Regions from separate parts of the Paenibacillus sp. Cedars genome, predicted to be linked through region 1. Evidence: riboswitches for the same ligand, from Rfam matches in the RefSeq annotation. Region 1 holds a riboswitch; the other holds the start of a gene.
What was found. A riboswitch is a leader RNA that binds a small molecule or an ion and turns the genes downstream of it on or off. The one in region 1 is predicted to bind cyclic di-AMP.
Positions count from the first base shown of each region.

Region 1 (15,338 bases):
CAATGCTCTGCAGTCCCATATTATCCAACGTCGATGATCCATATCCCCAAATGGATGTATTAAAAATATTCGTGGCAAAATGGATCCCGATGGGAGCAGCCAGACCATTGGTGTGGTAAGCAACGATTCCCAGAAAGAAGGCCCCCAGCAGGTAATACAACGGTCCAAAAATCCCATAGTTTAGCATTTCGGGATTAAAACCATGGATCAGGGCAAAGGTTAGGGAAGTGGCAAAGATGGACCAGAATACCCCGCCTCTTAATGATCTGAACATACGGTACATATAGCCTCTGAAGAAAATCTCTTCAGCAGCACTTTGCAGCAAAATCAAAGGAGCGGTAATGAGGAGTACACCTAACCATGGAAGCGGATCAAAATGAAGCGTAAAAGCTTGAGGATGTACGCCTATATCCACAAGCAAATACAGGATAAGGGCAAATAAATACCATAAAAAATAACGTACAAACTTCCGGAAATCAGGCCTATTACCTTCAAACAAAAATGTTCTAAAACGAATTTTGAAGAAATATCTGGTGACTAGGAAAACTCCGAGAATCAGGAAAACAAAGGACAAATACAGCGTGATCAGACCAGGCAGTCCTGAGCGAGTAGCGGGAATCAAGTTATGAAGCAGACTGAGCCACAATAAAGTGTCGCCCTGCCAAATCATAAAAATGATGATGAAGCCTGCTAAAGATTTGACGCTGAACGGTATCAGCGGTTGAAGGCCATATTTTTTTTCCAATGACATTCACCCATCTCTCATTTTATTTACCGACTATATAGTCGGTAAATAAAATATACATAGCTGATTTTGGTCTGTCAACATTGAACAAGAGTTTTGACGCTCACTTATCTTTGCACTTCTCCACATATGTTCACAAACACTGGATAACTTTCATGGAATATGCGACTTAAATTCAATTTACACGAATCTAGCGTGGATAATGTTCATAACTCTGTGTATAAAGAACTCCAAAACGATGTTATGCACAGTCCATTAAGAGTCTCACTGCTGTGAGAGCTTGAATTATCCACAATATAGAATTTGGATTTTTCTGCATATCGCTAAGGTATATTAAAAAAAGCGAAGACAAGGGAAGCTCCTCCCTGTCTTCGCTTATGAATTTAGGCCTGCCCGCGGCAGCGCCCGATTTCGGGTCATATGATGTAACCTGTCCTATATCAGGCCCGCATACTCCAATCCATGGCGAATGCCGCCATCGTTCACATGCCTGGTTACATAATCAGCAAGCGGCTTCACTTCCTCATGCGCATTATCCATGGCAATACCGAGCCCTACATAAGACAGCATTTCCTTGTCGTTAAGCCCGTCCCCGAAGGCCACGGCTTCCTCGGCGGTAATCCCGAGATGCTTCAGCACAGCCTCGATCCCCTTGGCTTTCGAACCGCCTCCCGGAATGACATCCATAGCGACCCGATGCCAGCGCACAAAGCTCACATCGCTGAACGGAGCCTCTGCAGAGGTATACAGCTCTTCCTCATGCGCCTCACAGTACAGCAGCGCTTGATATACCTTGGCCTCTTTCCAATAGCTGCTGCGGTATCCAGGAACTTCGACCCTCAGATCGTAGAAAGACTCGGCAACATACGGATGCTCCTCATGGTTTGCAAATCCCGCTTCCGCACCTTGCATCACAATCGGGTGATTGTGCGCAAGCGCCGTATTTTCCAACAGCTCCAGCGTCTTCTCGGAGATCGGGTGCTCGTATACCGCTTTCCCTTGATACACGACATAAGATCCGTTAAAACTTACGAAGGAATCGACACCTAGCTGCCTAGCATAATGCTCAAAATAGTACGGCGCCCGCCCTGTGGCAATAAAAACGTCGATCCCGTTCTTTTTCAACTGATGAATCGCATCGATCGTATCCTGTGGAATTTCCTTCTCTTCATTCACAAGCGTTCCATCTATATCAAAAAACACGGCTTTGTACGTCATCGTATGGTTTCCTCCTGTTAATTTTCTCTTTATTTGCGCCCGTAATCGGCCTTAATCTCTCCCCAGCTCTTCGTCTGCCATTTCAACACCTTGTTCTCATAGGTATTGGTTCTAAGCCAGTGCTCTGCCCGGTCCACCAGATCCCAGATTTCCTTGGTTGATGCATCCCGCGGGAGTGTAGACACCACCTTCTTCTGCTTCAGCCACTTGAGCGCATTCATGGAATCGCTGTACACCGTTTTGGTGCTTCCTATTTTCTTTAAATAAGCTAACGCATGAACGATCGCCAGAAACTCGCCGAGGTTATTCGTCCCCTTCTGGATGGGTCCGCATGAGAATAGAATATCCCCGGTTTGAGTATCTACACCCTTATATTCCACAGGTCCCGGATTTCCCCGCGTTCCCACGTCCACTGAGATGCTATCGTAATCGATCTCTCCCGGATCTATGTCAGGTGAAGCACTGCTTCGCTTGAAACCCTTGGATGCTGAACTTCCGGCACCGCTTCCGGACTGCTGTCCCCAGTAATTCTTATAGCCCGCAGCATAAGCCTTCTCCGCTTCGCTTCGGGATTCGAACGCCTTGAATTTAGCGCCAGTAAACTGGTTCACCTGCTGCTGGCATTCGGCCCAGCTTGTATAAATTCCGGGCACCTTACCTACCCAGACTACATAAAATTTCTGCTTCGCCATCATAAACCTCCATCCTGAGCTAACCTCTCTAGCGTACTATATCACATCCCCCAAAACCAACAAAAAAAGCGCCATCGTCTCCGATCCGCTTTCTGTGTTTGACCTTATGCAATTGTTCTTGTTTCGTAGGTTTGACTCTCACATGCTGTGACAGTGAACTATAATCTTCATTGGTCTTTCTCATCATCGCGGCTGACCATGTGCCGGCACGTTCCGCTTGGCGGAGCGCTTTTTGTGTTTTGGTACGGGCCATGAGGCTCACACTCCTTATATTATGGAATTCCCCTATATTGTACGGCAAACCCGAAGGGAATGGAACGAAAAGCTCGCGCAGACTCCCACTCCCTTTACACAGCTGTTCATTTCCATCCATCAAACGCAAGGGCCTTGTCCCGATAAACGATCTTCACTCCGTCATGCGTCTGGTATTCCAGCCCGTTCAGCTTCGCCTCAGCCTCGTCATCACGTTCGTCACTTCCGATCGTGACCTTATCCTGATCTACATTCGTGATGGTCCACGATCCGCTCGCGTTGTCCAGCGAATATCTTCGGTTCGTCTGCGACAGCAGTCTCTCCTTCAGCTCCCTGGATTCCGAGACGTAGACATAGACACCATCTGCCCCTTCGCTTCCATAAGGCTCCGAAACGCGGATAACGGCCTTCTCCTCGTCCATCCCCATAGAATGAATCAGCCCGAGCATATGCTCCTTGTGCTTCTCGTACTCCTCCTTGGGCATCCCCATCAAATCCGCAGCACGATATTCCTTCTCGTTATATCCGAAAATAATGCGGTCGCTGATAACATCCCTGTACGAATCGCTGACAATCCCGTCCAGCTCCGCCTGATACTTCGGGTAGTCCGTCTGAAAATGCAGCAATTTATATTCGGCCGTCTCCAGCTGCTCAACCTGCTTCACAATTTGTTTCTTCTCCGGATCTGACAGAGCTGACTCGCTGCACGCGGACAATGCCAGCACAGATAACGCTGCAAGCAGCGATAATAATAAAGATTTCATATTTTGTCTCATCTGTGTCTTCCTCCCCTTTCTTTCTATAAAGCTATGATATAATACGGAATCATTGGAGAATAGACCCAATAAGGATAGGAGGGTTCAACCGATATGAAATTGGAGCGGCTCATATCCATGATTTATATGCTGCTGAACAACGAAATTCTCTCGGCGTCTGCCTTGGCTGAGAAATATAACGTATCCCAGAGAACCATTTATCGGGACATTGACGCAATCTGCGCAGCCGGCATTCCGGTTGTATCCTATCAAGGGGTAAACGGCGGATATGGCATCATGGAACAGTATAAGATGGACAGAAGCCTGCTTGGCTCTTACGACGTCAGCGCCTTAATCACGATCCTGCACAGCATGTCAACCGTGTTTGAGGATGAACGGGCAATGGATACCATACAGCGGCTGCAGACCATTGACCGTTCCGGCAGCTCTGCATCGCAAGGATTGTCCATGGATATCGGGAGCTGGCGGTCACACCATGAATCGCTTCGTCTTCTGCGCGGCGCCATTACGGATCAACACGTGATTTCCTTTCAATACATCAGCGCCAAAAATGAGCGGATTTACAGGAAGGTTGAGCCCCTTCGGCTTATGTATAAATATAGCGTCTGGTATGTGTACGGATTCTGCAGAACCCGGGCCGACTACCGGGAATTCCGCATATCAAGAATGTCGGAGCTCTCTGCTTCCGCTGAGCCCTTTCAGCGCAAACATTCGGAGGAGCACACCCAAGGCCCCCATCTTCAAGAGCGGCAGCACCACAGGAACGAAACGCATGCATGGAAAGCTTCCTCAGATGGCATTGAAGTCGTGCTGCATGTATCAACTCAAGCTTTGGCGAAGGCAATGGACCATTTCTATGATGTCCAGCGGGAATTTTGTGAGGACGGATCACTCCGCCTTACATTTAAAATCGACCATCCGGACTCCGGGTGGCTCTGGTCCACCCTGCTGAGCTTTGGTGAGGATATCGAGATCATAGAGCCTGCCAGCTTAAGGACACGCATGCAATCGAAGCTAGAAAAAATGCTGCAGCTTTATGCAAAAGTATGACAGTCCGCTGTCATACTTTTTTATTTACACTGATCTCAACAAAACCAAATCACGAAGCTAAAGGGGACAATGCTCATGAATTATCCCGTCAAAATGTATGAATACCATGCTTGGGCGAATCAAGCCATATTCAACCGTCTGCTGGAGCTGCCGGGCGATGTATACAATCGGAAAATAACGAGCATTTTCCCGACCGTATCTGAGGCGTTGACTCAGATCTACACAACAGATCTCGGTTGGATGAAGATATTGTCCGGGACGGACATGAACGCTGCTTTAGCGGATGCCTACCTGCTTCGCGAGAAGCTGGAAACAATTTTGCTGGAGGACCTGAATCTTCGGTTTATCGAGCTGTCAGAACAATTCACGGCCTTTCTGTCTCAGCATCCGGATCTTGAGCAGAGCATTCGGCTGGATAATCCCTATGCCGGCATCCGGGATACCCGCTTCTCCGAAATCGTGCTGCACATCGTGAATCATGGCACCTACCGTCGGGGAAATATTACCGCCATGCTGCGCCAGCTCGGAAGCTCCTCCACGATGACCGATTACGCTTTTTTTTGGTACCGGAGTGAGTCGGAGCAGGTCCTCAAGTGAGGATTCGAAGAATCGAAGGCTCCTTTCTTGACTCGCAAGTGGCTAGCTGTTCCTACTGTACGAAACCCGACATACTGCCATATAAAAAAAGCCTGCTTCGAAAAACCAGGTTCCGAGCAGGCTATGCCTTGTCACGCGTTCTATAATTTGCGACCTTCCGTCAACCGCACCCAGAAGCCGCCTTTGAAGCTTTTCGGTTCATGAGAGATGATAAACGCCTGCGGCGACATTTTGCCCAGCGTCTCCATCAGACGGCGCTCGTTCTTCCGTTTCACGAGAACCTGCAGCACGAGCCGCTTGCCGTCCTTGCCATCCGCTTCCCATGCGGTCACGCCGTATCCCTTCTCCCTCAGGTTCATCGCCAGGTTGGTCTCTACGGAATTTACAATGACCTGTACCACGATGTACCCGAGTGCCAAATACTCCTCGATCCGGCTGCCGGCATATACCCCAAGGCCGAAGCCCAGGCAATAAGCCGCCATATTAAAGGGATTGTCCAGATTTTGCAGAACAAGATTCAGGCCGAGCAAGTAAACGAATACCTCCAGCATGGCAAGAAGAGAGGCTACCCCTCTTCTGCCTTTGATCATCAGAATCAAGCGCAGCGTAAAAATGGAGACATAGACTACGTTGATGCCGATGATCGAGCCGATAAGCGACAGCGAGATCATCGAGAATCACGGGCAGCAATGTACTCCGGCCTAGGGCTCTGACCCGAGTAGGGCTGAACGATCTTATTTTCCACGCTGTTATAGACCATGAAAATATTGCTGCGCGGCATAGGCGTGATATTGCTGTTCGAGCCGTGCATAATGTTGCAGTCAAACAGCACGATCGATCCCGCTTTGCCAACAGGTGTATCAATTCCGCCTTCCTTCACCAAGCGTGTCAGACTGTCATGGTCAGGAACGCCATATTCCTGCTTGCGCAGCGAATCCTTGAAGTGATTATCCGGTGTCTTGCCAACGCAAGCCACAAACTCCTTATGGGATCCAGGCACGACCATGAGCGGGCCATTAAAGGGATAGTTATCCTCTAGTGCGATGGAGCAGCTCAAAGCCCTCATCCGCGGCATGCCGTCCTCCACGTGCCACGTTTCGAAATCGGAGTGCCAGTAGAACTCCTTGCCCGTAAAACCCGGCTTGTAATTGATGCGCGATTGATGGATATAGGTCTCGCTTCCCAGCAGATATTCCACAATGGCCAGGAGTCTCGGATGCTGGGACAGCTCCTGGAATACCGCATGGCTGTGATGCACCGCGAACACCGAACGCACTTCGTCACCGCCTGGCTCTCGAATAACTTCATCCTTCTCCGACTCTCTCGCGGTCACCTGTAGACTGCGGGCTTCCGCCTGATAGTGCTGCAGTTCCTCCCGATCGAAGAAACCTTCCAGAAACAAATATCCGTTGCGCTCATAGAATTCGGATTGCTCCAGTGTTATAGAAGCATCCGGTGTCCAGTCCGAATACACCACAGGATCCTGTCTCTTTAAGAGTCTTGGCTCTGAATGCAATCTTGAAGGATAAACGTCCATCTCTTTTTCCTGAAACGCCGATACCTGATTATGACTCATCGCATGTCATCTCCTTTGTTCGATATGGGGGCAAGCAGCGGGTAGGTTCCTTCCTCGTCATGAACTTCAGCCCCCGTCAGCGGCGGATTGAACACGCAGACCATCCGCATCTGGGAACGAGCTCTCAAGTAATGCTTCTCATGTCCATCCAGTGCGTACATCATCCCCGGAGAGATGGGGTAAGTCTCACCCCCGACCACCTGGATCTCACCCTCTCCCTCGATGCAATAAACAGCCTCGACATGATTTTTGTACCAGATCAGCGTCTCGGTTCCGGCCTTAATGATGGTGTCATTGAGGGAGAAGCCCATGCCGTCTTTGGTGAGCAGGAGTCTTCTCGAATTCCAAGTCTTCGCATCGATATCGTCCTTCGTATCCACAATCTCTTCCAAATGTTTAACAATCATGACAACCTCTCCTCTGCTGCTAATTGTTTCACGCTGTTTATAAATATCCCCAATCCCTGCTCCAATGTGTCCATCTCAATCGTCAGCGGCGGCATGAGTTTCGCTACTTCACTGTGCGGACCTGACGTTTCCATAATCAGTCCCTGCTCGAAGGCGATTTCAGACAATCTGCCTGCGAGCTCCGGCTTATTAAAGGCAAATCCCTGGATCAGCCCCCTGCCCCGTATTTCACCGCTGAGCTGTGGATAATCCTTAGCTATACAATCCAAGGATTCGCGAATCTGATTCTCGCGAATACCGATATCAAGCTGAAAATCTTCCGTTTCCCAATAATTCAGCGCTGCCGCTGCAGCAACGAATCCGAGATTGTTGCCCCGGAAGGTGCCGTTATGCTCGCCCGGCTCCCAAATATCGATCTCCGGCTTCATCAGCGTGAGCGCCATCGGCAAGCCGAAGCCGCCGATCGATTTCGAGAGGCATATGATGTCCGGCTCAATACCGGCATCATCAAAGCTGAAGAACGGACCCGTTCGGCCGCAGCCCATCTGGATATCATCCAGAATGAGCAGCATCCCCTTATCCTTGCAGATGCGCGCAAGCTTTTGCAGCCATTCCCCGCTCGCAGCATTCAATCCGCCTTCACCTTGTACAGCTTCAACGATAACCGCCGCCGGAAGCGGAATACCGCTCCCCGGATCATCCAGAAGCTTCTCCATATATGCCATCGTATCCACGTCATCGCCGAAGTAACCGTCATAAGGCATAAATACCGAGTGGCTCAGATCCACGCCAGCACCCTGCCGCTTGAAGGAATTGCCGGTAACAGCCAGTGAGCCGAGGGACATGCCGTGAAAGGCATTCGTGAAGCACAGAACGGTGCTGCGCCCTGTCACCTTCCGCGCGATCTTGAGCGCTGCCTCTACCGCATTCGTGCCGGTCGGACCGGGGAACATCACTTTATAATCCCAGCCTCGCGGCTTTAGAATGACTTCCTGAAAGCGGGTCAGAAAGGTCTCCTTCGCTTCGGTAGCCATATCCAGACTGTGTGTAACACCATCCTGCATCATATAATCAACCAGCTTCTGTCGAATCTTCTCATTGTTGTGTCCGTAATTTAACGCGCCGGCGCCGGCAAAAAAATCAATGTATTCATTGCCTTGCGTATCCCACAGCCTTGCATTCCGAGCCTTGTCAAAGACCGTCTGGAAGCTGCGGCAATAACTTCTTACTTCCGATTCCAGATTGTTAAACACCGTAAGCTTCGGTTTCTCCATGACTTGATTGTCCATAATTCCCTCCATTGGTCTAAATGTCATTGAAAAAAGGGCCTATCACGAATAATGGCTCATCTTCATGTGACGTTCCATCCGGGAACATCTCCGCTCCATAACCTACGGTTACGGTGCTGGGAATGGATTTCTCCTCGGCATAACCGAGAAATAACCGGCGGGATGCCATGTTGCTTGGCGATACCGTTGTTTCAATGAAGCGAACGCCGTGACATGCCCTCTGGTTCATGAGTCCTGTCAGCATGGCCTTCGCAATCCCTTGCCTCCGATGCGAGCCGGCAACGGCCACCTGCCATACAAACAGCGTTTCCGGATTACGCGGTGAGCGGAATGCAGAGATAAAACCGATGATGTCTCCTTCGTGCTCGGCGATCATACAGGTATCATTGAAATAGTCTCCAAGCAGCATATAGCAATAGGGGGAATTCAGATCTAGTGATCCGGTATCTCTTACGAGCTCCCACACCCGGGCGCCATCCTGCGCTTCCGGTCTGCGATAAACGATGTCCACTCCAGTATCAACAATCATTCTATACAAGCACCTCTTTCCATGATCAGTCCCCTGGTCATTTTTCAATTAGAGCGGAATCGCTGCAGAAAGTTTTGCAGCCGCTCGCTCCGGGGATTATCGAATATCTCCTCCGGCGTCCCCTGCTCGACGATCAAGCCGTCCGCACCGAATATGACCCGGTCGGCGATTTCCTTGGCAAAATCCATTTCATGCGTAATCAGCATCATCGCCATATCGCCTTCTTCCGCGATTTCCCGGATCACCTCCAGCACCTCGCCTACCAGCTCCGGATCCAGAGCCGAGGTCACCTCGTCGAACACCATCACCTTCGGCCGCATGACCAGCGCTCGTGCGATAGCAACACGCTGCTTCTGCCCCCCGGACAGATTGGCCGGGTACATCTTCAGCTTGTCGTCCAAGCCGACTTTGCCCAGCATGGAGACGGCCCGCTCCTCCGCCTCCTCCTTGGATAAACCCAGCACTTTGCGCGGGGCCTCCGTCACATTGCGAAGCACACTCATATGCGGGAACAGATTAAAATGCTGAAAAACCATACCGACGCTGCAGCGCATTCGGTGCAAATGCTTCTCGTTTGCCCGAACAAGCCTGCCCTTCTCTTGCATATGCCAGAGAAGCTCACCATCAACCTCGATGGTGCCTTCAGTCGGTTCCTCCAGTGTCATTAACATCCGCCCCATCGTCGTTTTGCCCGAGCCGCTCGGACCAATAACAGCCACCTTTTCTCCAGGCTGCATCTCCAGATCAATGCCTTTAAGCACCTGGAGATTACCAAACGACTTCGTCACGCCCTTGTATCTCACCATCGGCTTCACTTCCGCTGCCGGGCTTGGATCAGGCTGCGGCACCTCGGCTCCGGCAAACGCATCAATTACTACTGCGTTCAATAGACTCCCTCCTTATTTTCCACGCTGCAGATTCATTCGTTTCTCCAGCCTTTGCACCAGCAAAGACGCGATATAACTGATAATTAGAAACAGAATGCCAACCAGCGTATACGGCTCGAATGCACGAAACGACTGGGAAACGATATTCTTGGCTGTCAGCATCATCTCAACAAGCGTAATGGCACACAGAATCGGTGTTTCCTTAAACATGACAATCAAATAATTGCCCAGCACCGGAATAATAGGCGGCACCGCTTGCGGCAGAATAATGCTCCGCCAGGTTTGGGCTTTCGTGTAATTCAGAGCAGTTGCAGCTTCCCACTGCCCCTTGGGGACCCCTTCGATGCCAGAACGATACACTTCGGACAGATACGTGCTGTAATGCAGCCCAAGACCGATCACCCCGGCATAGAAGGCCGGAATGGAGATTCCGGTAAGGAGCGGCAGACTGTAGTACAGGAAGAAGACCTGAACCAGCAGCGGTGTATTGCGGATAAATTCGATAAGACCTTTGGTCATGAGCGACACAGGCTTCCACTGGCTTCGAGCAGCAAAGGCAAGCAGCAGCCCGATTATCAAGGCCACCACAAAAGCGCAGAGCGTCACCCATACCGTCATTTTTAATGCACTCAGCAATTCCGGCAGGATATCAAACACATAATTCCAATCCCACATCCGCTATAGCCTCCCCGCCGTCCATTTACGCTCCAGCAGCCGAACTGCCATCGAGACAAGCGTAGCTATGACAAAATACATAAGAAGCAGCAGCACCAGAATCTCGGTTGTCCAGGAAATATAGTTGTTGCGCAGCACCATGGCCTGATACGTCAGATCCGCCATCGTGATGAAATAGACAAGTGACGTAGATTTGATGAGTTCCACCAGCTGATTTCCGAATGGCGGGAGCATTCGCAGTGAAGCTTGAGGCAATATAACATTCCACATCCTTTGCCATGGCTTCATATTAAGCGCCACCGAAGCTTCCCACTGTCCTTTTGGAACAGCCAGCACCGCGCTTCGGACAATCTCGGAGCCATATGCGCCAAAGTTGAATCCAATCGCAAGGATGGCTGCCAGCATTTTGGGAAGCTCAATGCCGATAAACGGAAGAGCAAAATACAACCAGAACAGCTGCACCAGCAAGGAGGTTCCCCGAAAGATTTCCACATACACGGCTGTAACCGTGCGGACGATCCACAGCTTCGACAGTCTGGATAAACCAGCTGCGAAGGACATGGCAATGGCCAGAACAGCTGAAAAGAAGGCGACCAAAACCGTAATCTCCGCTCCTTTCAGCAGAGTAGGAAGAAAATCGATCCATGAATTCGGCATACTATTCACCGCAAAGCGCAGCGGCTGTCATCTCGCCCGGCAGCTCTTCTTCGGTAAATCCAAACTTCTGCAAGATCTCTAGCAGCTCACCTGACTCCTTCATTTTTTCAAGCTCCGCATTATAAGCCTCCTGGAATTCGGTATCCGCTTGACGGAATGCCGTGGCCCCATAGCCCCGAACGCTTTCACCGTCGATGACCGGCTGTTCGAAATCCGCGACGCGTTCGATGTTGTCATCGCTGGCCGAATCCAGCATCGCCTGCAGGGACGGTCCCGTCATGGTAATCGCCTGCACCCGGTCTGCCTGGAGGGCACTGATGGCCGAGGCCTGATCGGGAACCTGTATGATCCGGTCCGAAGGGATGCCTGACTTCTCCATATAGCCGATTTCAACCGCGCCAGTCATGACGGCCACCTTCGCCTGATCATCCTTGGCAATATCTTCGTAACTTCCGAGTCCACTTGGATTCCCTTGCTTCACGGCAAGAGCTTCCCCTATGCTGTACTCCGGATTAGCAAACAAAACGGCGGAGCAGCGGTCCGGATTGATGAACATGCCTGCAGTGATCAGGTCAAACCGTTCCGCCTGAAGCCCGGCAACCAGGGAGCCGAACTCCGTAAGCTCACCTCTCATCTCCTTAATGCCAAGTCGCTCCAGAATGACACGGGCAATCTCAACGGCTTCGCCTGTAAGCTCCCCGCTGGCCTCTTTGTAGGCATAAGGCTTTTCATTGGCAAAACCTACGGTAATATACCCCTGCTCTTTGGCCCGTTCCAGCGTGCTCCCCTTATCGCCGCAGGCCGCGAGCGATACCACCATAACCAATGACAACAACAGCACAACAACTTTCTTCAACACCTTCCACAACCTTTCGCAATGACTTTGTTGTTCCTAAAAACGGCATGAGTAAATTATCCATGTTAACACATGTGTTAACTCGGATATGTGACATTCAGACACACTTGCACAGTCCGGGGGCTCAGGGGAGAGGTTGCATCCATTTCCCTGTGCCTTGTAAACCCAAACCGTCTGACTGATTCAATTGGCTAAACATTAGCAGGCATTGCCCTCCTCTTTTGCAGAATACAAAAAGACCACCAAACAGGGGATCTAGACATAGCTCCGCCAGCAGGGGGTCAAAAAATAGAGAAAAGGCCCCTATAGAGAATAAAGGGCCTTTGTTATGAACATCCATTATGTATACAAGACCCATCCACTGCTGACGAGGTTAGCTGACGGACTCGGGTAAGATGGTACCCTACACTCGTGAATTCAAGTGACTCGCCCCTGATGAAACTGGTTCCCCCGCTCTCCGGAAATGTATGCCGGAAACTAAGCGTGTGTTCATGATAAAGGGAAGCTCAGTAAAAGTCAAACCCCTGGAGCTGCATTTTCTGGAAAATCGGAGGTGAAATCAGCGCTCTTCCAAGGCTTATTAGTAGCCATAATCTCCACAAATTCATGGCTGTCCCCTGCCTGTCGCCTCCTTGTTCGGAGGTGTGTTTTTCGCTATACAGCAGGCATTGCGCCCATCAGATAACAGATAATTCATGCGGTAGATCATTCATGACATGAATCATGAACGATGCAGAGTAGACAAGCCCTTAACTTGGAAACAGATTTTTTTTTCAACACGATCCATTATAAGCTCTGTTAGCCCCCAATTTCGCTATTCCAAATATCATCACGATCGCTTTTTTTCGCTATTCGTTTATAGACTGATTCCTCAGAGGCTATCGTACATTCTTAAAATAATAGGTATATATCTATCATTTATAAGCTGTTAACCCATGCGGCTAAGAGAGCATTTGCGTAGTATAAAGCAAATCTAAAGGAGGTGCTTGATTTGGATCGTTCTTCTAGAAAGAGAAAATTGTGTGCTCTTAAAAAGATAGAGAAAAAAGTACTGCACGCCAAGAAAAAAAGATGTCCTGATAACGGCAATAGTGGTAAAGGTGGACACAAGCCGATTCGTCGCCACTGTGTCAGAGGTCCCCGCGGACCGGTTGGACCGCAAGGACCTCTTGGACCAGTCGGACCTGTGGGGCCGGTTGGAGCTCTTGGACCCGTTGGACCGGTCGGGCCAGCTGGGCCAATTGGGCCTGCTGGACCTGCTGGATCGTCAACAGGCATTCCGGGTCCAACAGGACCTGCAGGACCCGTTGGACCTGTTGGACCTGTCGGACCTGCCGGTGCTGCTGGAGCTGCTGGAGCGATCGGACCCGTTGGTCCTGCTGGAGCCGTCGGCCCTACTGGGCCAACAGGGGCTACTGGGTTGCCAGGTGGAGGAGCGATCATTCCTTTCGCATCCGGCATACCTCTTGCGCTTACAACCATTGTTGGAGGTTTGGTCGGAACGGTTGGTCTCGTAGGCTTCGGTATTTCGGGTCCAACCGTTACGCTCGCTGGCGGAACGATCGACCTTACGGGTGCGGGAGGTACTGCGCTTGACTTTGCTTTTAATACGCCACGCGCAGGCACCATCACGGCAATTTCCGCAACCTTCAGCAACACCTTGGCACTCGACCTGCTTGGAACTACTGTTACGGTCACAGCCCAGCTGTACAGCGCTCCGGCTACAAGCAATATCTTCACGCCAATCCCCGGTGCCCTTGTCACATTGGCTCCCCCATATACCGGCGCAGTCACATTGGGTACGGTCAGCAACGGCTTCTTGGATGGCCTGGCTATTCCGGTTGCAGCAAATACCCGCTTGTTGATGGTATTCTCCACAACAGCAACAGGTCTGACTCTGATCACTGCAACTGCCGGTTACGGCAGTGCTGGCGTCAGCATTATATAATTTGCCCTATCCCGTATCTGTCATATATAACAAAGAAGCCCCGAGCATGCTCGGGGCTTCTTCATATGGTTTAAACCGCTGTATATCCGCCATCCACCAGCAAGGTGGTGCCAGTAATAAAGGATGCGTCTTCGCTGGCAAGAAACAGCACGGCTTTAGCTACTTCTTCAGGCTGCCCCAAGCGCCCCATCGGATGCAGGCCGACCAAGTGCTGCGTGATCGCTTCAGTTCTTCCCTGAATAAGCGGAGTATCGATATAACCCGGGCACACTGCATTGACCCGGATTCCTCTGGAGGCATAATCAGCGCCCATCGACTGCGTCAGCAGCTTAACGCCGCCTTTAGCCGAAGCATATGCGGTTACTCCTGCTTTTCCGACATGGCTATGGATCGATCCGCAGTTTACAATAGCCCCGCCCGATCCCTGGGATAACAGCTGCTGGATTACATATTTATCACAGAGAAACACGCCTGTAAGATTAATATCAATCGTTCTCTGCCAATTCTCCATCGTTAACTGATCTGCGGGAGCGTCATGCGCAATGCCTGCATTCGCAAACAAGATATCCACACGCCCATACTGCTTGACCGTCTGTTCAACCATGTTGGCAACATCCTGCTCCTTGGTTACATCGGTTTTGACAAACAGGGTGTTAAACCCCGCTGCACTTAATTCGTCTGAAACAGCTTGTCCCCGGTCAGAGAAATCCGCAATAACAACGCTGGCTCCCTCTTTAACAAAAAGCCTTACCGTTGCCTCGCCAATCCCGCTGGCGCCTCCTGTTACGATAACAACCTTCGATTGAAATCTCATCCGTTAACCACTCCTCCTATATCGTTGAATTATTTATCGTATCTCGCCTGCGTTATAATGGCCGCTCAATGGTGAACATATCTCCCAGAGCAGCATAGATGTTCCCCGCCATACGGCTCACAGGCTTCAGCTTGGCAGCATCAATCCGGCCCTTCTCGTAAAGTTCCTCCGATACGTGAAACCTTACCACGCGGACGATCAGCAGATCAGCAGCTGGCCTCTGTTCTGCGTCATTCAAGGCAACCGCCTGTTCCAGTACACATTCCATGCGAATCTTGCTTTCCTGAATGCCGGGAACGGCAACAGCCTCACTGGCCACCGGCGTCAGATTCGTTCGTTCAATCTCGCTTTCATGCGGTAGAAGATTCGC
Region 1 covers NZ_CP020866.1:282,210-297,547, reverse strand. The annotation lists gene B9D94_RS02880 (CPBP family intramembrane glutamic endopeptidase) at 1-751, opposite strand, end outside; gene B9D94_RS02875 (Cof-type HAD-IIB family hydrolase) at 1,181-1,963, opposite strand; gene rnhA (ribonuclease H) at 1,993-2,655, opposite strand; gene B9D94_RS02865 (hypothetical protein) at 2,684-2,908, opposite strand; gene B9D94_RS02860 (hypothetical protein) at 3,015-3,683, opposite strand; gene B9D94_RS02855 (helix-turn-helix transcriptional regulator) at 3,777-4,733, shown strand; gene B9D94_RS02850 (DinB family protein) at 4,809-5,330, shown strand; gene B9D94_RS02845 (DUF2179 domain-containing protein) at 5,471-6,001, opposite strand; gene thpD (ectoine hydroxylase) at 5,998-6,906, opposite strand; gene B9D94_RS02835 (ectoine synthase) at 6,903-7,313, opposite strand; gene ectB (diaminobutyrate--2-oxoglutarate transaminase) at 7,310-8,602, opposite strand; gene ectA (diaminobutyrate acetyltransferase) at 8,619-9,131, opposite strand; gene ehuA (ectoine/hydroxyectoine ABC transporter ATP-binding protein EhuA) at 9,176-10,018, opposite strand; gene ehuD (ectoine/hydroxyectoine ABC transporter permease subunit EhuD) at 10,031-10,693, opposite strand; gene ehuC (ectoine/hydroxyectoine ABC transporter permease subunit EhuC) at 10,697-11,350, opposite strand; gene ehuB (ectoine/hydroxyectoine ABC transporter substrate-binding protein EhuB) at 11,352-12,170, opposite strand; cyclic di-AMP (ydaO/yuaA leader) riboswitch at 12,556-12,700, opposite strand; gene B9D94_RS02800 (exosporium glycoprotein BclB-related protein) at 13,198-14,154, shown strand; gene B9D94_RS02795 (SDR family NAD(P)-dependent oxidoreductase) at 14,225-14,968, opposite strand; gene B9D94_RS02790 (flavin reductase family protein) at 15,021-15,338, opposite strand, start outside.

Region 2 (15,338 bases), 820 kb from region 1:
AAATTGATTGTTGCGATTGTACAGGATAAAGATAGCAACCGTCTCTCTGCCGCATTGGTCAAAGCTAATTTTCGGGCAACGAAACTTGCCAGCACAGGCGGCTTCCTGAAGGCGGGAAATACCACCTTTATGATTGGGGTAGACGATTCACAGGTTGAAAGCGTGCTTAGTGTCATTCGCACAAGCTGTAAGGTTCGTGAGCAGCTGGTCACTCCGGTAACCCCAATGAGTGGTACTACAGATTCCTATCTACCGCTTCCAGTCGAAGTACAGGTTGGCGGTGCTACGGTATTTGTGCTCCCTGTTGAACGATTCGAGCATTTCTAAATTCATTTTCTGGATCTGCGATAGCACGTAACGGATGTTTTTATTGGGATATTTGACGGCTGTGTTCTCCTGTATCGACTATCTTTTGAACCTCTTCTGTATCATAATAAAAATAGTTACCGTAGATCGCCGTACTCGGGAGATGATCTTTAATAGGTAATGATGTAGATGAACTCCAAATAAAGTATTGAATGTATCGGATGATTGCCTGTAAATCGCTTGACAAGAAAACCATTTCAAGGTACGTTCACGTGAGGCATAGGTTGTTCGATTTATGAACGTACCGGATGCCTCCGTTTTATTAAGATGCTAGAATTACGCAAGAGGCGGTGGATCAGGGTGAAGATTAATCCGGGCTTTCGGCCCATGAAAAGTGAAATCACGGTGCCGGATGGCAACGCCAGACCGATTCAGCAGCGATCATTCTCCGATATGATGCAGCAGCAGGGGGAACGTGCAACCCATGAGGAACTGAATCGTCAAATGCGTGAAATTGCACTACAAGGGGACCGATTGGCCAAAGTCATGACTGTTCGGGAGCTGAAGACTTATAAAATGATGGTTCGGCGCTTCCTTGAGGAAACGGTTCGGCGCGGTGTGAAGATGAAGGAAACACGGGGCTGGGACCGCCGGGGGCGCGGCAAGCGTTATAATGTCATAGATGAGGTTGATTCTGCGCTGCTGGCTATGGCAGATGATCTGCTTGATACGGAGCAAGGGAGAATTGATTTGCTGAACAAGGTTGGAGAAATTCGCGGCATGCTAATCAATCTTGTATTTTAATTGTAAGGAAGCTTAAAACGATCCATGAGGTGTTACGGCCATGAAGGCATGGGGATCGGTAGAAAGTGAGGACTTATGTCTTTTAATGATATCGTAGGTCAAGAGACTGCGAAGCAATTGCTGCAAAATGCCTTGCGCCGCCATGCAGTTAGTCATGCTTATCTGTTCAGCGGTCCTAACGGTGCCGGGCAGATGCAGACGGCGCTTACGTTCGCCAAGGCATTGTTTTGTACGGAGCTTGAAGATGATGCCTGCGGGCATTGTTTGGAATGCCGCAAGGTGGACCATGGCAATCATCCTGACCTTACGATGGTCGAGCCGGATGGGGCCAGCATCAAGATCGATCAGATTCGTGATCTGCAGCGCATATTTTCCTATCGCTCGGAGAACCGCAATCCGAAGGTCTATATTATTGACCGGGCGGAGAAAATGACAACACAGGCAGCCAACAGTCTGCTTAAAGTTTTGGAGGAGCCGCAGTCGCCGGCGGTAGCTATCCTGATAGCCGAGAATGGACAGGCACTTCTGCCCACCATTCAGTCCAGATCCCAGCAAGTACCGTTCCGGGCACTGGATCCTCAGATGATGGAGAAGGTCCTGGTAGGTGAAGGTTATCCTGCTGCACTTGTGCGCTGCGCAGTTCATCTTGCATCAGGAATTGATGAGTGCAGGAAAATATTGAATGAGAATTGGTTTGCAGAAATTAGAAACGTAGTGTTACAATTAGGGAAGGAGTCTTTGAACCGAAGCGGCTCAGCTATGATTACAGCGAGTCAAAAAGTGTTCAAAACAGAACTCTCTGATCATCTGGACCTATTGTTCAGCATGTTTCATTTATGGTTTAAGGACATGATCCATGTCCAGTATGGAAGGAAAGAGTCTCTCGTTTTCATAGATCAGGCGGAGTATATCTCTGGTCATGCGTCAGCCCGCAGCACAGCACAGTGGGTGTCATACATGGATTTGGCCGCAGAGTGTCAGAAGAAGTTACGCTATAATGTCAATGGACAGCTCAGTTTAGAGCAGTTGTTGATGGGTTTGGGCGGTAACACTCCGGCGTGAGCACACCCCCAGGCCCGAAGAATGGCCAATATGTACAGGCACAAGGGGGTTTATTTTTGTACAGTGTAGTAGGTGTCCGCTTTAAGAAAGCGGGCAAAATATATTACTTCGATCCGCTCGATCTGCCCGTGGAGAAGGAACAATCCGTCATTGTGGAAACCGCGAGAGGCATAGAGTATGGTCAAGTTGTGATAGGAAAGAAGGAGGTTGGTGAATCGGACGTTGTTCTTCCACTGAAGAAGGTCATTCGCATCGCTGGTGATTCCGATGCCCGTGTGGTTGAAGAGAACAAGCACGCCGCGAAAGATGCATTCACCACCTGTTTAAATAAAATTCGGGATCACGAGCTGAAAATGAAGCTGGTCGATGTGGAATTCACATTTGATCGCAACAAAATCATTTTCTACTTCACCGCCGAAGGCCGTGTGGATTTCCGTGAACTGGTTAAGGATCTGGCCAGTATATTCCGAACTCGAATCGAGCTTCGCCAAATCGGAGTTCGTGACGAAGCCAAAATGCTCGGCGGTCTTGGACCCTGTGGACGCGTACTGTGCTGTTCCTCATGGCTTGGTGATTTTGAGCCGGTATCGATCAAGATGGCAAAGGATCAAAGCCTATCGCTCAATCCGACTAAAATTTCCGGGCTATGCGGAAGATTGATGTGCTGCCTGAAATTTGAGCATGATAATTATGAAAGCGTGAAAGAAGAGCTTCCATCCGCTGGAAAGCTTGTCGTTACTTCGCTGGGAGAAGGCAAAGTAGTCGGACTTAATGCGGATAAGCGGACGGTTCATGTTCAGCTGTTTGAAATTGGAAAGGTTAAGGAACTTCCGATGGATGACGTTGTCATCAAGTAGTCCAATAGAATGTTTATTTTCGGGGTGTAGACTTGGAGAAGAAAAACATTTTTGTGCTCATTCAAGAGTTGGAAACACAGATGGGACATATACACAGTGAACTGGGTGGACTTAAGCTGGTCATCAAGGAACTGCTGGAAGAGAACCATCGCCTCAGTCTTGAAAATGAACAGCTCCGGAAAATCTTAAAGAGGGAAGTCAATCCGGCAGAATTTGAAAACCCAGTTGCTATACAACCTCAGCCTCATGTGAAGGATGAGGAACATGGAGAAGATGTGGTCGGTGAGGGATATGATAACCTGGCCCGGCTGTATCATGAAGGCTTCCACATTTGCAATGTCTATTATGGACATCTGCGCACGGAAGGGGATTGCCTGTTCTGCTTGTCTTTTTTGAATAAATGAGAAGCCGTAGGAGAAACTGCCTACGGTTTTTTTCTAGAATGGAAAGGTTATACTGTAAGGATCGATAAGAACGTCATACGGCTGCTTGTCATGCAATGTGAAGAGCAGCCTTTTGTGTATTTTATAGGCCCGACATGCGGTTAGTTAGGGCAATACGAGGCAAGGATCTATTATGGAGATAAAGGGTTGAAACTATGAAATTGAAAGAAGTGCTGTTACAGACATCAGAGCGGATTGATGATCTGCTCACCCATGAGCTTGGAATCATCCAGAGCGAGGAGGTTTTCAGCTTCTCCATGGACGCGGTCCTGCTTGCCAGGTTTGCCAGCGTACCACGGCGGGGCCGCATTTTGGATATGTGCACGGGGAACGGAGTTGTACCCATTCTGCTGTCGACACGTACAGGTGCACCGATTGAAGGCATCGAGATACAGCCCAGACTGGCCGATATGGCTAGACGGAGTGTAACGATGAATGGTCTACAGGAGCAGATCACGATACATGAAGGCGATCTGCGGGAGCTGTACAAGGAAAAAGGGTATGGAACCTATGACCTGATTACGGTGAATCCGCCTTATATGCCGATGAATGGCAGTGACTTAAAGCTGAATGAGCATCAAGCGATTGCAAGGCATGAAATCCACTGCACGCTTGCGGAAGTGATTGAAGCCTGTGCGAAGCTGCTGCGCCAGGGCGGGAAGATGAGCATGGTTCACAAGCCGCTGCGTTTGGCGGAGATTATTACCCTGATGAGCAAATACCGGATTGAACCGAAAGTCATCCGTTTTGTCCATCCGCGTGTAGATATGGAGGCCAACATGGTGCTCATAGAAGGCATTCGGGATGGGAAGCCGGAGGTACGGTTGAAGCCTCCGCTGATTGTGTATGACGAGCAAGGAAATTACGGCCCGGATTTCATGGAAATTTACTACGGATCACATGAGGATGAGACTAAAGAATGAGAAATATCGTGCAACAGAGTTATGCAACTCGGGACGAGGGAAGCCCGGGTTCACTTTATTTGGTGGCGACGCCGATCGGTAATTTAGAGGACATGACGTACCGTGCGGTGCGGATTCTCCAGGAATGCGACATTATCGCAGCGGAGGATACGCGGCAATCGCGTAAGCTGCTGACGCATTTCGAAATTCCGTCCAAGCCGATGTTCAGTTATCACGAGCATAATAAGGCGGCGAGCGGTCCTGAAATCATACGCTATATAATAGAAGGAAAAAATGTGGCACTCGTCAGCGATGCCGGTCTGCCGGCCATTTCAGACCCTGGTACGGACCTGGTTTCACTGGCCATTGAAGCGGGAATTTCCGTCATTCCAATCCCGGGGGCCAATGCTGCACTTTCCGCCTTAATCGTCTCGGGTCTGCCAACCGAACGGTTTACCTTTATCGGCTTTTTGCCGCGGGAACGCAAGGATATCGTGGAGCAGCTGCAGGCACTGCAATCGGCGCAGGGAACGCTGTTGTTCTATGAATCCCCGCATCGTGTGAAGAAAACGCTGGAGATCCTGCAAGAGGTACTGGGAAATCGGAAGGTGACCCTCGCACGCGAGTTGACCAAACGATATGAGGAATTTCTACGCGGAAGCGTGACAGAGTGCCTGGAGTGGCTTACGGAACATCCTCCATTGGGTGAATATTGTTTGGTGGTAGAGGCGGGCAGTGCAGAGGAAGAGCTTCGGGAGAAAAATGCCTGGTGGCAGGAGCTTTCGCTGGAAGAGCATGTAGAGCATTATGAGCGGGAAGGATTAAGCCGGAAGGATGCTATGAAAAAAACCGCGGGTGATCGCGGTGTATCGAAGCGGGATATATATAACGCGTTATTAGCAGATTCATGACCACCCATACCTGGCGCAGGGGATAGCCAAATAGCCCACAAAGTAGAGCCTATGCTTTGATGATTATTTTAAAAACTTTGCTGGGACCCGTAAAGGATTGAAGAATGGCTTGCATTTCACTGAAAACTTTCTTTAATCTCAAAAAAAGACCCTCCTGCGGCCGGGTTCAAAGCCGAGGAAGGTGCCAAGGAGATATGAAAAAGGTTAGAATTAACAAAGTGTAATAATGCTATTATATACTAAAAATCTTAATTTGTCACAGGTGTAGGGATTTCCGAGATACATTCATGGCAAACAATTTTACCCTTGAAGTAAGTGACATTCTCAGCGTTACCACAGAAGATGCAGGCAGGCTCATATTTCTTAAGCATGATGCGTTCGCCGTCTACATAAATCTCCAATGCGTCTTTCTCACCAATTCCGAGCGTACGGCGTAACTCAATTGGAATGACGACCCGTCCAAGCTCATCGACTTTCCTTACAATTCCTGTTGATTTCATCATAACTTATAAATGCCCCTCTCGCCATAATTTAAAAAAGTCATAATTCGACATAGTTCTAGTTTTTATGTTATTTATAGTACCAACGATTCCCAAAACAGTCAACCTATATTTTTGAAAAATCGGAACCTATTTACGAAAGTATAGTGAACAAAACCCTTGTATAACAAAGGAATTACCATAATCGAACCAATTATTGTTGCAATTTTCTATTTGTCGATTTGGAAAGCGCGTTTTTACCTTATTCGACATTGTTCGACATTAGTTGTCAAAAGAAGTGTTAAACGGCCATATCCACATCAAAATGATAAGGAGATGAGATGGATGCATTCCCCAATATCGGAAGAAAAAGTGTTCAAGGATCCAGTCCACAATTATGTTCATGTGCAGGACGATATCATATGGAGGTTAATCAATACGCCGGAATTCCAGCGGCTCCGCCGGGTCAGGCAGCTTGGGACCTCTTACCTGACTTTCCACGGAGCGGAGCACAGCCGATTCTCTCATTCTCTGGGTGTCTATGAAATTACGAGAAGAATCATCTCTCAATTCGAACGGAGAGGGTATTCTGACTGGCCAGCCGAGGAACGGCATGTGGCTCTCTGTGCGGCGCTGCTGCATGATTTGGGACACGGGCCTTTTTCCCACTCTATAGAAGAAGCCTTCAATATGAACCACGAGGATTGGACATGCCGGATACTGCTTGGTGATACTTGTGTTAACAAGGTTCTGCAGGAGCTTGGGGCAGATTTTCCGGAGAAAGTGGCTTCCGTCATTAACAAGACGTATGATAAGCCGATTGTCATGAACCTGGTAACCAGTCCGCTTGATGCAGACCGCATGGATTACCTGCTGCGGGATGCGTATTATACGGGAGTGAATTATGGGACCATTGACATCGACCGGATATTGCGGATGCTGCGGCCGTTCCGTGACCGCGTGGTGGTCAAGGAATCCGGCATGCACGCCGTGGAGGATTATCTGATGTCGCGGTACCAAATGTACTGGCAGGTGTATTTTCATCCTGTCACCCGAAGTTCGGAGATCATCTTGCGTCAAATCTTTCGCCGTGCAAAAGAGTTGCATGACAACGGGTACGCTTTCCGGTTTATGGTCGAGCCGCTTCCGGCCCTGTTTGAAGGCAATATCGGTGTAAATCAATACCTGCGCCTGGATGAAGCGCTTATTCAGACGGCATTTCTGCAATGGACCGAGGAGGAAGACAAGCTTCTTGGCGAATTATGCGGCCGTTTCATGCACCGGAAGCTCTATAAATATGTAGAAATCGACAATATCGATTTGGAGACCATCGACGGGATACGCCAAGCGTTCCGCGATGCGGGGCTGCATCCGGAATATGACCTGGAGATTGATTTTCCAACCGATCTTCCTTATGATAAGGTTCATTCTGATATGCCGCTTAACGAGAAGCAGATCCTGCTTCTGGATCGGCATGATGAGCTGCGGGAAATTTCCGAGGTGTCCGATATTGTACGCTCTATCAGCGGCATTCATAAAGGGCGATATCATCTTTATTTTCCGGAGGAGAAGGTGTATCCGCTACTGGAGCAGATGCCGGAGAAGATAGGTGAGATTTTTAAGCAGCAGAATTAACTTGGTGAGCAGGACAACCGCAGCATGATGGGTATAAGCAGTGCTGCAGGAAAATATACAACAAGGAAACGACAGGAAAGGAGAGGGTAATATCATGCTGTTCGACACGCATACTCATTTGGATGCTCCCCAATTCGACGAGGACCGGGAGGAAACCATCGCGCGGGCGCTTGAAGCCGGCGTGAGCCGGATGATTAACATCGGATTTAACCGGGAGACCATCCCGACCACGATGAAGCTGGCAGAGAACTATGACTTTATATATGCAGCGGTAGGCTGGCATCCTGTAGATGCCATCACCATGGAGGATCAGGATCTGGATTGGATCGCCTCCCTATGCAGTCATGAGAAGGTGGTGGCTATCGGGGAGATTGGTCTGGACTATTATTGGGATACATCCCCAAAAGAAGTACAGCATCAAGTATTCCGCCGCCAAATCGGACTGGCTCGGGAACTGAACATGCCCATTGTCATCCATAACCGGGATGCACATGAAGATATCGTAAAGATTCTAAGGGAGGAAAAAGCCGCCGAGGTCGGCGGTGTAATGCACTCCTTCTCCGGGAGCTGGGAAACGGCCAAAATGTGTCTGGATATGGGATTCCATATTTCATTTGGAGGACCGATTACCTTCAAGAATGCGAAGCAGCCTAAAGAGGTATTGGCGCAGGTTCCACTCGATCGATTATTGATCGAAACGGACTCGCCTTATCTGACCCCCCACCCCTTCCGCGGGAAGCGAAATGAGACCGCTTATGTAAAATTAGTGGCGGAGACCGCAGCCGAGATTAAGGGCATGTCCTTAGAGGAATTGGCCCAAATTACCACCAAAAATGCACTGGAACGATTTGGCATTTAACGAAATTGAGAGCAAAAGCGATGAAAAAGAGAGCATTTTCGATTAATTAAAGTTTTTTAATCAGAAAAGGCGTTGATATTACAATATTTTAACCATTTACATCAGAAAATGTGGTTGATTGTTGCTTTACAACCTGCATGTAAACAGGATATCATCTTTTCAGTGATAAGAAGCTGCGATGTGCAGATCGCCAGCCGAATATTTCATGAACCGTCTCGCTTAATCTCCGAAATTCTGGAGAACGGGGGAACCGATACTGCCGTGCATACAGGTCTGAATGCACCAAGCCGTATTTGATTTCTTTATCGGGTCTTTGGGGTGAATTTGAAGGATCTCGCCATGAGCGGGTATCCGGATATAGGGCGTCTCTCTTACGTCCGAACCCGACAGCTAACTCCGTAAGCGAAATAAGAGGGGAAATCTCGTGCATACCATTTCCATGATTCTAATCATCAGGAAGCCACGTTAGAGCCTCTAGTACTCTTTCAATGGCTTTCTTTTATTTTTGAATAATGGCGAAGGGATCATCATACTCTTGGTAATCAGGAGGTGGTGGTAGATGGACGGGAAGACGGGAATTGACGCAGGGTGTTAGATAGATAGCAGGGCGCCTTGTGAGAATAATTGCTATAGTCACGTCAAATGCATTCATGCGTTACTGAAGACGGCGGGACTATGAAGGAGGATGGAATAGTGGGCATTTTTCAACCTGAAGAAACCCATGAATCACAATCATCCAGCATGTCTTACGCATTGAGATGGAAGCATGACAATTTGCGTCAATTGATGTTGCTCGGCACGATGGGAGCCGTTACGGTATCACTTCTCGTTTCGTTGATTGTACATGATCAGACAGGCAAGGAAGTTCAGCTTGTGGTCGATGGTCGTGTCACCACAGTAGAAACACGTGGATCATTGCTGCAGGAATTGCTGGATGAGCAAGCGATCACGTTGAGCCCAGAGGATCAGATTTCGATGCCTCTAAACGGTGCGATCCAGGACGGCGACCGGATCATCATTGAACGGGCAGTTCCAGTCAAGGTTACAGTTGGCAGCAAAACCAAAACCATATTTACATCCCAGGATACGGTTGATCATGTACTGAAAGAAGCTGGCATTACGATCCAGGGTGAAGATATAGTACAACCGGCACAGCATACGAAGCTTACCAGCGATATGAGTATCAACGTCGTGCGCGTTACGAAACAAAACGTTAAGGAAACAGAAGACCGGGAATTTCGTGTGATTAAGACAGCCGATCCATCGCTCGAAAAGGGTGACAACCGCGTGATTCAGCGGGGTGAGTCCGGCATCATGGTAAATCACTATGAGAAGGTCTATCACGATGGCAAGCTGGTTTCCAAGACCAAGGTTTCCCAGGAGATTGAGCGCAGAACGAAGGACAAAATTATTGCTGTAGGCACGAAAAAAGTGGAGAAACCCGCTATTGCTCAAGCGGCAGCCACCGATGTGAAAGCAACACCGGCTAAACTCTCCGGCACGAAAAAGGTAACAACCGCCAAAGCGGTGGAGAATAATGTGGCTTCTCGGGCAGGCGTTGATTTTAAATACAAAAAGGTATTGAACAACGTGTCGATGACGGCGTATTCTGCCGAGCAGCAAGGAATCGGCACTCGGACAGCATCCGGAACACGTGTGACGGAAGGTCGGACGATTGCGGTAGATCCTAATATCATCCCCATCGGATGGTGGGTGTATATTGAAGGCATCGGCTTCCGTCGTGCGGAAGATACGGGCGGTGCCATCAAAGGAAACAAAATTGATGTTTATTACGATTCGTTGAAATCCGCCATGAATTTCGGACGTAAAAGCGGCCGTACTGTTTACGTGATCGGTCCGGTTAAACCTGAATTGAACTAAACGAATGAATTCCAATTTACAATGCCATTCTAATGCTATACTATTTAGCTTATAATAAATGATGATGAAGAAGAGGGAATCTTTCCTCTTCTTTTGTTTTGTAAAAAACGAGTAATAATATAAGGCCTATGGGGCTTGAAGCTGACCATTCGCTGTACAAGCCGGCCTTGCGTGGGAAGGAAGAGAGCAATCGCATGATTAAAGAAGTAATCGTTGTGGAGGGCAGGGACGACACGGTAGCCATTAAACGGGCCGTGGACGCGGATACGATCGAAACGGGCGGTTCTGCCATCAATAAGCAAATCCTTAAACGCATCGCGCTTGCCCAGGAGCGCAGAGGCGTTATTATATTAACGGACCCCGATCATGCAGGAGAGCGGATTCGGAAAATCGTGGAGCAGGGCGTGCCAGGCTGCAAACACGCCTTCATTCCGGAAGAGGACGCTACCCGAAAAGGGGATATCGGCGTTGAGAACGCCTCTCCTGAGGCCATTTTGCGTGCGCTGGAGAGGGTCCACACCTCCTTCGAGGGCAGAGAGAGCCTGATCAGTCTGCAGGACATGATGGAGGCCGGTTTATCGGCCCATCCGGAGGCTGCGGCAAGACGGATGGCGATGGGAAACCTGCTGGGCATCGGATATTGCAACAGCAAGCAGTTTCATAAACGACTGGCCACGTTTCAAATATCACGTGAAGAATTTCTGGCCGCGCTGACGCAGCTGGAAGAGGGGGGCGTAAAATCATGAGCCGGTTCGATGATATATCAACACCAAGACGGACGAAGGAGATCATCTCACGTCATGGATTCTCCTTCAAGAAGAGTTTGGGTCAGAACTTTCTCATCGATCAGAATATTCTCTACAAAATCGTGGAGGCCGCAGGATTAGATGAGGATAAAGGAGCGCTAGAGATCGGTCCTGGCATCGGAGCATTGACGGAGAAGCTTGCACAGACTGCAGGAACGGTTACAGCGATAGAGATTGATCAGCGCTTGATTCCGATCCTGAGGGAAGTGCTGGAGCCTTATGAGAACGTGAAGGTTCATCATGGGGACGTATTGAAGGTGGATCTTCATGAGTTGTTCCAACAAGACTTTGCGGGCGTATCGAAAGTCAGCGTCGTTGCGAATCTTCCGTATTACGTGACAACGCCGATTCTGATGAAGCTGCTCGAGGAGAAGCTGCCGCTGGAGAATATCGTCGTGATGATCCAGAAAGAAGTAGCAGAGCGTATGGCTGCGGCACCGGGAAGCAAGGATTACGGGAGTCTCAGCATCGCTGTCCAATATTACAGTGAGCCTAAGCTGGTCTGTATCGTGCCGCATACGGTATTTATTCCGCAGCCCAATGTCGCTTCGGCTGTTATTCGCCTAGCCGTACGGGAAGAGCCACCTGTTAGCGTAGAAGACGAAGGGTTTTTCTTCGAAGTGGTACAGGCTTCTTTTGCACAGCGGCGGAAGACCATCGCCAATAACCTGAAGAGCCGGTTCTTTGCGGGTGAAGGACGTGAGCGGCTGGAACAGCTGCTGCAGGAAGCAGGAATTGTGCCTTCACGGCGCGGAGAGACACTCAGCATCGAAGAGTATGCCAAACTTAGCAATGTGCTCTACAACGCCGATATTCGATAGACCAGCAGATTGACGTGCGCAGGGGGCCCTGAAGGGGTTTAACATGATAAATTGAAGCTTCCTAAGAACCAATAGTCACAGTGGCCCATACCATAGGGTAGGGGTGATGTTGTGATGAACTTGGGAGACTTGGTCGTTCGTAAATCCTACGGCGGCGATGTAACGTTCCGGGTAGAAGGCATGCGGCAAAATAATAATATCGTCATCAAAGGGACGGAATTCCGGTTATTGGCCGACGCTCCCGTTAATGATTTGGTCACGGTCCCGCATCCCGCCGTAAGCGAACGAACAAAGCAGGCACAAATTAAAGCCAGTGAGTCGCTTGACCGCCTTCAGAAGCACCGTCAGGAGCAGAGCGAGCGTCAACTGGCCAATCTGCGAAATATCGAAGGCGACCAGCATGCGAATAAGGGATACTTTGACGTGCCGGGCAAGGTGCTGCATTTGGATGGAGATCCCCAGTACCTGAAGAAAAGCATGGCCTTGTACAATCAGCTTCGGGTACCAGCGGAAGGCCATTATATCAATGAGTCGTCGATGGCCGATTCATTATATCGTCTTCTTCCCAGGGTAAGACCCGATATCGTTGTGATTACAGGTCATGATGGTGTTCTCAAGAGACGACAGCCATACGACTTATATAGCTTGGACAGCTATAAAAATTCACACAACTTCGTCACGGCTATCCAGGTAGCCCGTCAGTATGAGCGGAATCTGGATTCCCTGGTCATTGTGGCCGGTGCGTGCCAATCGCATTTCGAAGCACTTCTGCAGGCAGGAGCCAATTTTGCCAGCTCGCCAGGGCGAATTCTCATCCATGCGCTGGATCCCGTGTATGTAGCTGCCAAGGCAGCTTATACGTCGGTCAGGGAAACCGTAAATATTCATGATATCGTCCATCATACGATTAGCGGCAGCCAAGGCGTGGGCGGAATCGAAACAAGAGGCAGCTACCGGATCGGTCTGCCCAAACTGCAGGATTTGTCCACTTTGAAGGTTACGCCTTCCGTTAGCTAGCCAAAATCCTAGTGCTAGCGGTTGAATCATGCCGCTGAGGACAAACCAAGAAGAACCCCACAAGCTGGGGTTTTTTTATTTTTTCTTTCGAAACCTAAAGAAATTTGTCAAAAAAAATACATAAAGCTTGTCATTTTAGCGCATATTAAAACAAATGAACACGAGAAATACGGGATCAAAAAAAATTCGTTGACAAGGTATTTTTGATGCTGATATAATTAATGTTTTTGAATTGACAAATGACTGAATCTTCGGTATAATGGACAAGGAAAGAGGTGGTCGTCGACAATGGCTAAAAATGCGCTGTTGGAAATCAAACGCAGTCTCGATGCCCATTTAGGGCAAAAAATTACGCTTCGGGCTAACGGTGGCCGTCGGAAGACCGTCGAGCGTACTGGTGTTTTGGAAGAAACGTACCCTTCTGTTTTCATTGTGAAGCTGGATCAAGACCAGCAGACTTTTAAACGTGTGTCTTACAGTTATGCCGATATTCTGACCGAAACCGTGGAAATCATGGTAACCGGTGATGACAACGAGATGCGAATCACCTATATCAAGTCATAACGATATGTCGAGAACAGTCTCCACTTACAGGGAGGCTGTTTTTTGTTGTTGCCAGCTCTCCAGAGGAATGACAAGGAGAGATGGAACGCATACTAAGGCTGCGCGGGTCTCTTCAACCGCCTGAATGCGGCCAGTGGAGACTTAAGCCTTGAGGAGCTTTACGTAAGGCCTCTACAACGCGCTGTAAGCCGTTCATGCCATACTCAATACATTTTCCAAGGAGGCGGGTTTGATGAGCCGGAGAAGGCGCAGTATTATGTCAGATCAACTGAAGACCGAATTGGCTAAGGAATTGGGATTTTACGACACCGTGCAGAAGGAAGGCTGGGGAGGCATTAAAGCCAAGGATGCCGGCAACATGGTAAAACGGGCGATTGAGCTCGCAGAGCGGGCAGCTAGCAAATCAGATCTGTAAACCACAGGGCAGGGCCTTCCGTAAAGCGGGAGGCCCTGTTATTTTATTGCGGCTCAAGCGGCACGGGTACGCTGCAACGGACGGTCCCATGACTTCATCGCCGGAGTTTGTTAAGATAGAGGCAATAGATGTTTTTCTCCGAATATGGTAAGTTCAAGCATATGGGAAAAGCTAAGGATAGGTGAACGTTCTTGAAAATATACGAAAAAGCACCGGCCAAAATTAATTTGATGCTGGATGTACTCCATAAACGTCCTGACGGCTTTCATGAGGTAGAGATGGTCATGACGATGATCGACCTCGCCGACCGGCTCGAGATGTCGGAACAGAGGCGGGATACCATCATCATCACCTCACAGGCAGGATACATACCGCTGGACGAGAAGAATTTGGCCTTTCAGGCAGCAAGACTAATCAAAGAGCGCTACGACGTGAAGAAGGGTGTGCACATTCACCTGGACAAAAAAATTCCCGTCGCGGCAGGACTCGCAGGAGGCAGCAGTGATGCAGCGGCAACTCTGCGTGGGTTGAACCGCCTCTGGGAGCTGAACATCCCCCAGCAAGAGCTGCTTGCGCTTGGCGCGGAGCTCGGCTCGGATGTGCCGTTCTGCGTAACCGGCGGCACAGCACTGGCGACAGGGCGCGGCGAGGTGCTGACGCCGATCCCGAATCCGCCGCAGTGCTGGGTGATCGTGGCGAAGCCGCCGATCAACGTATCGACGGCGGAAGTTTACGGCCGTCTGCGCAGCGAGCAGATCCAGCACCATCCATCCGCTGAGCGTATGGTAGAGGCGCTTTCGCAGGGCAGCTTCCAGTTGATGTGCCAATCGCTTGGCAACGTGCTGGAGGAGGTTACCTTGAAGATGCACCCCGAGGTTCAGCAGCTGAAGGAAGGGATGCTGAAGCTGGGAGCCGATGGAGCGTTGATGTCCGGAAGCGGACCTACGGTCTTCGGTCTGGTATCGAAGGAATCCAAGGTGGCCCGGATTTATAATGGTCTGCGGGGTTTCTGCAAGGAAGTGTATGCTGTTCGCCTGCTTACCTAGAAACGGTTATTATTGACAATTCGGGGGCGAATTTCAATTGAAGTTGTATAAATACGTACAAAAGTGTTATATTTAACATATAATATTCGGATTTAGCGAGGAACCCTAGTGAAAAAATTAAAACGAAGCGAACGATTGGTCGACATGACCCAATATTTACTATCCAAACCGCATACGTTGATTCCGCTGACGACGTTCGCCGAGCGATATGGAGCGGCCAAGTCATCGATCAGTGAGGATTTGGCGATCATTAAGGACGTATTTGAGAGTGAGGGGCTCGGAGAGCTCCAGACGCTGGCTGGTGCAGCGGGCGGAGTTCGGCACATTCCGAAGCTGCGTAAGGATCATGCGCTGCGGTTTGCCGAGGAGCTGTGTCAGCAGCTTCAGCAATCGGACCGGATTTTGCCAGGCGGCTATCTGTACATGTCGGATTTGCTTGGACAGCCTTCGCTGATGAACGAGGCGGGCAAGATCATTGCTACCGCATTCTCGGACCGGGATATTGATGTAGTCATGACGGTGGAAACCAA
Region 2 covers NZ_CP020866.1:5,874,996-5,890,333, reverse strand. The annotation lists gene B9D94_RS28405 (cyclic di-AMP receptor DarA) at 1-327, shown strand, start outside; gene B9D94_RS28400 (YaaR family protein) at 667-1,110, shown strand; gene holB (DNA polymerase III subunit delta') at 1,186-2,172, shown strand; gene B9D94_RS28390 (PSP1 domain-containing protein) at 2,229-3,029, shown strand; gene yabA (DNA replication initiation control protein YabA) at 3,062-3,433, shown strand; gene B9D94_RS28380 (tRNA1(Val) (adenine(37)-N6)-methyltransferase) at 3,628-4,395, shown strand; gene rsmI (16S rRNA (cytidine(1402)-2'-O)-methyltransferase) at 4,392-5,285, shown strand; gene B9D94_RS28370 (AbrB/MazE/SpoVT family DNA-binding domain-containing protein) at 5,534-5,788, opposite strand; gene B9D94_RS28365 (HD domain-containing protein) at 6,110-7,399, shown strand; gene B9D94_RS28360 (TatD family hydrolase) at 7,494-8,258, shown strand; cyclic di-AMP (ydaO/yuaA leader) riboswitch at 8,465-8,679, shown strand; gene B9D94_RS28355 (resuscitation-promoting factor) at 8,952-10,139, shown strand; gene rnmV (ribonuclease M5) at 10,334-10,885, shown strand; gene rsmA (16S rRNA (adenine(1518)-N(6)/adenine(1519)-N(6))-dimethyltransferase RsmA) at 10,882-11,766, shown strand; gene yabG (sporulation peptidase YabG) at 11,881-12,783, shown strand; gene veg (biofilm formation stimulator Veg) at 13,072-13,347, shown strand; gene B9D94_RS28330 (small, acid-soluble spore protein, alpha/beta type) at 13,580-13,762, shown strand; gene ispE (4-(cytidine 5'-diphospho)-2-C-methyl-D-erythritol kinase) at 13,954-14,808, shown strand; gene purR (pur operon repressor) at 14,917-15,338, shown strand, end outside.
Region 2: another riboswitch for cyclic di-AMP. It lies ahead of B9D94_RS28355 (resuscitation-promoting factor); the one in region 1 lies ahead of ehuB (ectoine/hydroxyectoine ABC transporter substrate-binding protein EhuB).